One region of the Viridibacillus sp. d25.2 genome, then DNA from elsewhere that is predicted to be linked to it. Evidence: a T-box and tRNA genes for the amino acid it is inferred to sense, from the RefSeq annotation. Region 1 holds a T-box; the other holds one or more tRNA genes.

Region 1 (4,995 bases):
AACATCAGTTGATTGCTATCGATGATTTTTCTGATTGGCCATCTGCTATTCAGCATTTACCACGCCTTGGTCCTGATCTTTCCATTAATATGGATTTGCTTGAAAGCATGGAGCCTGAGCTCGTTCTCGCTTCACTTAGCGTTCCTGGAATGGAGAAAAACATTGAAGAACTTGAAAATCGTAAAATTCCTCATATCGTTCTAAACCCTAATAGTCTACAAGAAATTGCTGAAGATTTACGTATACTAGGTAAAGCATGTGGCGTACTCGAGCACGCTGAAACAAGAGCTGCTGAATTTGAAGGCTTTGTTGCTAATATGAAGAAAATCGGCGAAAGTTGTGAAATTAAACCTTCATTATATTGGGAATGGTGGCCGAACCCTATATTCACGCCAGGTGGTATCAACTGGCTGACTGAAGTAAGTGAAATCGCAGGTGGTCTAAATCTCTTTGCTGATGTTGAATTAGCTAGTGTACAAACTGATTGGAACGATGTACTAAATCGAAATCCTGATTATGCATTTTTAGCATGGGTCGGTGTGCAGCATCACCGAATTAAGCCTGGGCACCTACTGAAAAGACCTGGTGCTTTAGAGATGACTGCCATAAAGTTAGACCGCCTTCATGTAATGGAAGAATGGCTCTATTGCCGACCTTCTCCTAGATTACTAGAAGGAGCATTGAAGTTAGCTAACTTGTTGCATCCAAAAGAGTATGGAGATTTAGTTTTACCTGAATGGATACTTGAAAAATAATCTGAATAAAAAATAGTAAAAGACTTTTCACATTTAGTGGGAAGTCTTTTTGTAATCCTTCTTATTTTTCAATATTTTAAGATTAATTAGGGTTAATTTTGCACAAAAGAGCCTACTCTATATAAAGAATAGTTTTGTTTGATTATCATAATATTTATATGTTCTATGCTCCTTCACAAAGATAAAAAAAGACTGCCACTCACTTTAAAGTGAGTAGTAGTCTTTGTGCACTAGCATATTTTTCTCGGACAAAAGCTGAAATGACGCTTTTGTTTCGAGAGCTCCAGTGCTTGTCGAGGGCCCACACGATGTGGGTCACGTAACCGTTGCGGCAGGACGCCGCGTACTTAGGTTACGTTCCTTAAAACGAGCGTCTTGGGCTAACAGGATGTTAGTCATGCAACCGTTGCGACAGGACGTCGCGTACTTAGGTTGCCTTCCTTAAGTAGCATATCCAGCTTCGGACGCCAGCTTCTCGGGTCACTTCGGTCTCTCGGTCAAAAGCTGAAGTAATGCTTTTGATTCGAGACCTCCAGTGCCTGTCGAGGGCCCACACGATGTGGGTCACGTAACCGTTGCGGCAGGACGCCGTGTACTTAGGTTACGTTCCTTAAAACGAGCGTCCTCAGCATTTAGTCAGATATCCAGCTTCAGCGGCCAATCCCTCGAGGTCACTTCCGCTCTCTCGGACAAAAGCTGAAATGACGCTTTTGTTTCGAGAGCTTCAGTGCTTGTCGGGATTAAACGGGCCGCTTCAGCATTTAGTTGAACTGTACCATGTGGTATTTCTTTTTGCCTCTTCTTACGATTGCGAATGCATCCTCTAGGCGGTCTTTAGCGTCTACAGTGTATGCTAAATCTGTAATTTTTTCACCGTTAATTGAGATGGCGCCGTTTGTTACATCTTCACGAGCTTGACGTTTTGAAGATGAAATTTTAGCTTCGACTATTAGATCTACGATGTTTTGATCTTCTTTTGAGATTTCAACAGAAGGTACACCGCTAAATGCTACTTTCATTTCTTCTACTGAAAGTGCTTTTAAATCACCTGAGAATAAAGCTCCTGTGATGCGGATTGCTTGTTCTAATCCTTCTTCACCGTGAATTAGTTTTGTCATTTCAGCAGCTAATGCTTTTTGCGCTTTACGTAAATGTGGCTCAGTTTCTACAGCAGCTTCTAATACTTCGATTTCTTCACGGGATAGGAATGTGAAGATTTTCAAATATTTAACGACATCAGAGTCAGCTGTATTGATCCAGAATTGGTAAAACTCATATGGTGATGTTTTTTCAGCATCTAACCAAACTGCTCCGCCAGCAGTTTTACCGAATTTTGTACCATCTGCTTTTGTTACTAATGGAATTGTAATACCAAATGCTTTTGTTTCTTCTTCATGTGTTTTACGAATGACTTCAAGGCCAGTTGTAATATTACCCCACTGGTCAGAACCACCAACTTGGATACGGCAGTTCATATTGTCGTATAAGTGGTTGAAGTCAATACCTTGAATAATTGTGTATGCAAATTCCGTAAATGAAAGGCCAGTATCAAGGCGAGATGAAATTGTATCTTTACCAAGCATGTAGTTAACATTGATTAATTTACCATAGTCACGAAGGAACTCGATTGTATCCATTGAACCAATCCAGTCACGGTTGTTTGCCAATTTTGCACCGTTTTCAGAATTGAAATCGAAAATACGCTCTAATTGTTTTTTAATAGCTTGAACATTTTTCTCTACTTGTTCTACTGTTTGTAATTGGCGCTCTTCAGAACGACCTGATGGGTCACCTATCATACCAGTAGCACCACCGACTAATAGAATTGGTTCGTGACCTGCCATTTGGAATCTTCTTAAAGTAAGTAGTGGAACAATATGTCCGATATGCATACTATCAGCAGTTGGGTCAACACCACAATACAAAGAAACAGATTCCTCGTTTAATAATTTTTCCATGCCTTCAGCATCTGTTTGTTGGTACAGTAGGCCACGCCACTGTAAATCTTCCAATAATGGATTTGTCATATTCCTTACCTCCTAATATAAATAAAAAAGTCCCTGCATATAAATATGCAGGGACGTTAATCACAATTTAACGCGGTACCACCCAGCTTGAAGAAAAAATGATTCTTCCGGCTCATACGTCTTAACGCGACGCATACGTTCTCGCTCCAAATGTGTAATTCGTGTCCATATTGTGACTAGCTTTCACCAACCGCTAGCTCTCTATACAGGGAATATGTTCACTACTGCGCACTTTTCAACGCTCGAAAAACTATTAATGACTATTGTACTTCATTTAGATTCATTGTCAATAAATATTATTAGTCATAATTCAATTATGGTATAATTAACGAGATTTTAGGAGGTCGATTTAGTGATAGAACAATTTAAAAAATGGGTTGAAAAAATAGACAATCGCATTCAAGAAATGACTTCTGTGAGATGGATGAAAACCATACGTATAACATCAAGCGTAATCTGGAATTTATGTTTATTATTTATCATATTAGCAGTTGTAGGTTTTGTATTCGTAGGGTCTATTGGCGCTGGATATTTTGCCTCCCTCGTAAAAGAAGAGCCTTTACGAGCGAAGGCTGAAATGCGTAGTGATATTTTAACTTACGATGAAACGAGTGATCTCTACTTCGCAGGTGGAAAATATTTAGGTAAAATGCGTTCGGACTTAGAACGACGTGAAACAACTCTAGATAAGATCTCGCCTTTTGTAATTAACGCGGTTCTGGCTACAGAGGATGAGTACTTCTACGAACATAACGGAATTGTGCCAAAAGCAGTTTTCCGTGGATTGTTACAAGATGTAACGAACTCTGCTACACAAACTGGTGGTTCAACATTAACGCAACAATTAATCAAAAACCAAATTTTAACGAATGAAGTTTCATATGAACGTAAAGCGAAGGAATTATTACTAGCAATGCGTCTTGAGAGTTTCATGGAAAAGGATGAAATTTTAGAAGCTTATTTAAATATTATTCCATATGGTAGAAATTCATCTGGACGTAATATTGCTGGAATCGAAACAGCAGCTGAAGGAATTTTCAACAAAAAAGCTAACGATCTTAACCTTGCACAAGCTGCTTATATTGCAGGTATTCCACAATCACCATATGCCTATACGCCATTTACACAGCAAGGACAACTTAAAGATAAAAAAGCATTAGCACTTGGTGTTAATCGTATGAAAACTGTTTTGTATCGTATGCATGAAACTGGTTATATTACGGACAAGCAATATAAAAAAGCATTGAAATACAAAATAAAAAAAGATTTCCGTAAATCTGAACTTCGCCCGGAAGAAAAGTATCCATATGTAACGTATGAAATTGAAAGCCGTGCAAAAGATATAATGGCTACAATTTTAGCTAAAAAAGATGGCTTAGATCCAAAACGTTTAAAAAATGAAAAGAAATTAAAAGAAAAGTATACAATCTTAGCAGATCGTGAATTGCGATCAAAAGGTTACAAGATATACTCTACGATTGACAAGAAAATGTATGACAATATGCAAAATGTAAAAGACAACTTTGCCTATTACGGTGCTACATTTAAAAAGACAGTTACAGATTCAGAGACTGGAAAAAGTAAACAAGTTGATGTACCTGTACAAGTTGGTAGTATCGTCATGGAAAACAAAACAGGTAAAATTTTAAGCTTTATCGGTGGCCGTGACTTTAAATTGATAGAGTTAAACCACGCGACACAAGCAAAACGTTCAAATGGTTCTACTATGAAACCACTGTTAGTATACGCACCAGCAATTGAATACGGCTTAATTGGTGCAGGTAGTCCAGTAGTCGATGTGGAATTTAGCATCCCTGGATGGTCTCCGAAAAACTATACTGTAAGTGATAACCGGGGTATTATTTCGGCACGTGAAGCATTACAAGATTCGCAAAACTTACCAGCCATTCGACTATATAGCCAAATCATGAATCGTAGACCAGCTGATTTACTTGCCAAAAATGGCTTCTCAAATTTAGATGCAAGTGATTATACAAACTACGCAACTTCAATCGGTGCACTTAAATACGGTGTAACAGTTGAAGAAAATACAAATGCATTTGCGACTTTCGCAAATGGCGGTAAATTCGTAGATGGATATATGATTTCAAAAATTGTTGATTCAGACGGTAAAACTGTATATAAACACAAATCTAAAGCGAAACAAGTATACAGTCCACAAACTTCATATATCATTACGGATATGATGCGTG
Region 2 (4,995 bases), 850 kb from region 1:
GGGCTGACGCCTGCCCGGTGCTGGAAGGTTAAGAGGAGTGCTTAGCGCAAGCGAAGGTGCGAATTGAAGCCCCAGTAAACGGCGGCCGTAACTATAACGGTCCTAAGGTAGCGAAATTCCTTGTCGGGTAAGTTCCGACCCGCACGAAAGGCGTAACGATCTGGGCACTGTCTCAACGAGAGACTCGGTGAAATTATAGTACCTGTGAAGATGCAGGTTACCCGCGACAGGACGGAAAGACCCCGTGGAGCTTTACTGTAGCCTGATATTGAATTTTGATACAGCTTGTACAGGATAGGTAGGAGCCAGAGATTCCGGAGCGCCAGCTTCGGAGGAGGCGTTGGTGGGATACTACCCTAGCTGTATTGAACTTCTAACCCATGCCCCTTAGCGGGGTAGGAGACAGTGTCAGGCGGGCAGTTTGACTGGGGCGGTCGCCTCCTAAAGAGTAACGGAGGCGCCCAAAGGTTCCCTCAGAATGGTTGGAAATCATTCGTAGAGTGTAAAGGCATAAGGGAGCTTGACTGCGAGACCTACAAGTCGAGCAGGGTCGAAAGACGGGCTTAGTGATCCGGTGGTTCCGCATGGAAGGGCCATCGCTCAACGGATAAAAGCTACCCCGGGGATAACAGGCTTATCTCCCCCAAGAGTCCACATCGACGGGGAGGTTTGGCACCTCGATGTCGGCTCATCGCATCCTGGGGCTGTAGTCGGTCCCAAGGGTTGGGCTGTTCGCCCATTAAAGCGGTACGCGAGCTGGGTTCAGAACGTCGTGAGACAGTTCGGTCCCTATCCGTCGTGGGCGTAGGAAATTTGAGAGGAGCTGTCCTTAGTACGAGAGGACCGGGATGGACACACCGCTGGTGTACCAGTTGTTCTGCCAAGGGCATCGCTGGGTAGCTATGTGTGGACGGGATAAGTGCTGAAAGCATCTAAGCATGAAGCCCCCCTCAAGATGAGATTTCCCATTACGCAAGTAAGTAAGATCCCTCAAAGACGATGAGGTAGATAGGTTCGAGGTGGAAGTGTGGCGACATACGGAGCTGACGAATACTAATAGATCGAGGACTTAACCAAATTTTACTTAGCGAACTTCAATGTAATTTATCCAGTTTTGAGAGAACAAGTTCTCCAAATGAGAGTTTCAAGACACGAGTAATGCGATGTGTATTTGAAGTCGAATATAGTCTAGTGATGATGGCAAAGAGGTCACACCCGTTCCCATGCCGAACACGGAAGTTAAGCTCTTTAGCGCCGATGGTAGTTGGGGGTTTCCCCCTGTGAGAGTAGGACGTTGCTAGGCAAACTAAAGCACAGCTGATTTAATCAGTTGTGCTTTTTTATATAGAAAATACTTATAATATGTATAGTTGTAAAATCCTTGATTTTTTTCTAAAAACTCATATTAAATTTTTTATCATCAGATAAAAACGCCAATGCGATTGTCGTATTTCTTAATGGGGAGTTAGTGAGCATTCTTGTATTACATAATAAATTAATATTGGTGTGAGGCTGTACTAAGACTATTTTATAACGCACAAAGTAACTATCTCAGTTGCTAATATAAATTAATAGAAATTTCATTATATAGATGAAATAGTTTAGCAGTTAGTGAAAAAATATAGTGGCACAGAAATTATATAAAGAAAATGGATTTATCAATAAAGGTAAGAATTCAATGATAATATGACTGAAAAATTGTTATGATATTACCATCGTAATAGCCTCTATGAGCGTAATTTTTACGTGTTAGTAATCTAACCTTAGATGCTGATTAAAACCGCGTAAAACGCTCAAATAAAGCCTTTATAATAGATAGGATTCATATAATAATATATAGGTATATTTAAGTGCAAAATAATTAAAAGTTTTTTCAGAAATAGCTTGAAATGTTTTAATATGCTGTTATAATAATATTTATATTCGACAAAATAAACATCTAAAGAAGCGATAATATTATTGTTCCGAAGTAGCTCAGTGGTAGAGCAATCGGCTGTTAACCGATCGGTCGTAGGTTCGAGTCCTACCTTCGGAGCCATTTTTTTGTCTATGCTTCCATAGCTCAGCAGGTAGAGTGCTTCCATGGTAAGGAAGAGGTCACCGGTTCGAGCCCGGTTGGAAGCTTTCAAATCATCTATTTAGAAGTAAAAATATATCGAAATTTGTATTGCAAGATGAAATTTCTAATATTTTTCAAATTAAGTATTGCTTTTTTATTTGAAAGATGTTAATATAATTCTTGTCCTGTTTTAAGCAGTACAGTATCAATGGCCCCTTGGTCAAGCGGTTAAGACACCGCCCTTTCACGGCGGTAACACGGGTTCGAATCCCGTAGGGGTCACCATTTTTTATAACTATTTTACATATCCATGGAGGATTAGCTCAGCTGGGAGAGCACCTGCCTTACAAGCAGGGGGTCGGCGGTTCGATCCCGTCATCCTCCACCATATTTTTTTTCGGAGGGGTAGCGAAGAGGCTAAACGCGGCGGACTGTAAATCCGCTCCTTCGGGTTCGGCGGTTCGAATCCGTCCCCCTCCACCATTTTTTATATAAATATTCATTATTCATTGTTGGGGTATAGCCAAGCGGTAAGGCAACGGATTTTGATTCCGTCATGCCCTGGTTCGAATCCAGGTACCCCAGCCATTTTAATTATATGAGCCATTAGCTCAGTTGGTAGAGCATCTGACTTTTAATCAGAGGGTCGTAGGTTCGAATCCTACATGGCTCACTTTCATATAAAACTTCAACCTCTTTCTACTTCGTGTAGAGAGGGGTTTTTTTGTGGTTAAAATAAAGTATTTCTCCAATGATATTTTCTTTGGAATGTACGCATTTTTGTATATCTACTAATGGATACAATTTTTAAAATCTGAAGAGTAGTATAGTACTTTGTTAAGTTGCAACATTATTCTCTCAATTGCATCTGAAGTTTTGTATAAATATTCAGAATTTTGTTAGGTTGAGCCAACACGAGTGTAGCATTTACAATATAGGTAGTTCACAAAGGGGGAATAAAAAAATGCATAAATTAAATATTTCATTAATAGGTGTGCCAATGGATTTAGGACAAGCACGTCGTGGGGTTGATATGGGGCCAAGTGCTATTCGTTATGCTGGCGCTGTAGAAAGATTAGAAGCAATAGGATATGGCGTAATAGATGAGGGTGATATTCAGATTGGGGTATCTGAACGTGAGGTATCCAGCGATACACACTTACGGAATTTATCAGCTGTTACTGAAGCCAGTACAAGGCTTGCTAATAAAGTACATGATGTCGTTTTACAAAATCATTTTCCACTTGTTCTTGGCGGGGATCATAGTATTGCAATAGGTACGCTTGCAGGTTTATCAGATCATTATGAGAATTTAGGTGTCATATGGTATGATGCGCATGCAGATTTGAATACAAGTGATACTTCACCAACAGGAAATATTCATGGTATGCCACTAGCTGTAAGTATTGGACTAGGTCATGAAAAGCTTGTAAACATTCGTGATTATGCACCTAAAGTAAAACCTGAGAATATTGTTATTATTGGTGCCCGCTCTGTAGATCCGGGAGAACGTGAATTAATAAAAGAAAAAGGGATTAAAGTATATACGATGCATGAGATTGATCGAGTAGGTATGACGAGTGTCATGCAAGAAGCAATTTTTTATTTGAGGGAAAAAAATGTAGATGGATTACATTTATCGTTAGATCTAGATGGCATCGACCCTCTATATACTCCGGGGGTAGGTACACCTGTCCCGGGTGGTATTACATATCGTGAGAGTCATTTAGCAATGGAGATGTTACATGAGTGCGAAATGATTACTTCAGCTGAATTTGTGGAAGTAAATCCAATCTTAGATGAAAAAAATAAAACAGCAGATGTAGCGGTCGCTTTAATGGGATCGTTATTCGGTGAAAAATTAGTGTGATAAAGAAGGACGGGCCTGCCCGTCCTTCTTTAATTGCTGAAAAGTTAGGGTTTTTGGAAAAAGGGAACTTATTGACAAGTAATTTAGTCCTGAAAAGAGAAGTTTCTTATGAATTCGAATCATTTTCACTTACATATTTGTTATAATTATGGAAGGAAGATTCTTTGAGCAGTTTTAAAAAAAAATCAAAAAATGAAACTTAATCTATAGGCAATTCGTATATAGAATAACAGCCGCATGGGCGGAGGGAAATCACAATGGATGCGTTAATCAACAAGAGAATAAAACAAGTGCTGAAAGGCGATCAAAGTGTGTATTCTGATATTGTGAGCCTCTACCAGCAAAAGCTGTACCAAGTTTGTTATCGCATGCTTGGCAATCAACATGAAGCAGAAGATATAGCGCAGGAGGCATTTGTCCGTGCGTATATTAATCTTCACACTTTTGATTTAAACCGAAAATTTTCGACTTGGCTGTACCGTATAGCGACAAATTTATGTATAGACCGTATAAGGAAAAAGAAACCGGACTATTACTTAGATGCACAAGTTGCTGGAACGGACGGTCTAGATATGTATTCTCAAATTTCTTCAACAGACAGGTTACCTGAAGAAGAAGTAGAAAGAATGGAGCTACAGGAGCGGATTCAATATGAAATTAGCCAGTTGCCAGACAAATATCGAACAGTCATTGTCTTAAAGTATATAGAAGAATTGCCATTGCAAGAGATCAGCGAGATTTTGGATATGCCACTTGGGACAGTCAAAACTCGAATTCACAGGGGGCGCGAAGCTCTGAGAAAACAATTAGGCAATCTGTAGGAGGGATTTCAGTATGAATGCGTGTCCAAAACATATTGGTGAATACATGCATGAATATTTAGATGGTGATATTAGTCGTGAACATGAAATCGAGCTAAAAGCACATTTGCAAAGCTGTGATAACTGTCGACAACATATGCAGGAGCTAAATAGCACAATTGCCTTTGTCAAAAGTGCTGCCGTCGTTTCAGTACCTCTGGATTTCAAGCAAAACGTTATGGTACGTCTACCTAAAGGAAGATCAG

The links. The T-box of region 1 lies ahead of tyrS (tyrosine--tRNA ligase). A T-box ahead of a tRNA ligase gene usually reads a tRNA of that ligase, here a tRNA-Tyr.
Region 2: it has a tRNA-Tyr gene. The T-box ahead of tyrS (tyrosine--tRNA ligase) is inferred to sense a tRNA for this amino acid. The anticodon was not compared.

Annotation. Positions count from the first base shown of each region.
Region 1 covers NZ_CM196652.1:1,172,555-1,177,549, reverse strand. Annotated here, with positions in the region: gene ACZLO7_RS05830 (cobalamin-binding protein) at 1-755, shown strand, start outside; gene tyrS (tyrosine--tRNA ligase) at 1,517-2,782, opposite strand; T-box leader at 2,829-3,030, opposite strand; gene ACZLO7_RS05820 (transglycosylase domain-containing protein) at 3,189-4,995, shown strand, end outside.
Region 2 covers NZ_CM196652.1:320,057-325,051, forward strand. Annotated here, with positions in the region: rRNA gene ACZLO7_RS01625 (23S ribosomal RNA) at 1-1,077, shown strand, start outside; rRNA gene rrf (5S ribosomal RNA) at 1,188-1,303, shown strand; tRNA gene ACZLO7_RS01635 (tRNA-Asn) at 1,964-2,038, shown strand; tRNA gene ACZLO7_RS01640 (tRNA-Thr) at 2,052-2,124, shown strand; tRNA gene ACZLO7_RS01645 (tRNA-Glu) at 2,270-2,344, shown strand; tRNA gene ACZLO7_RS01650 (tRNA-Val) at 2,372-2,447, shown strand; tRNA gene ACZLO7_RS01655 (tRNA-Tyr) at 2,459-2,542, shown strand; tRNA gene ACZLO7_RS01660 (tRNA-Gln) at 2,573-2,647, shown strand; tRNA gene ACZLO7_RS01665 (tRNA-Lys) at 2,660-2,732, shown strand; gene rocF (arginase) at 3,024-3,929, shown strand; gene sigW (RNA polymerase sigma factor SigW) at 4,187-4,750, shown strand; gene ACZLO7_RS01680 (zf-HC2 domain-containing protein) at 4,764-4,995, shown strand, end outside.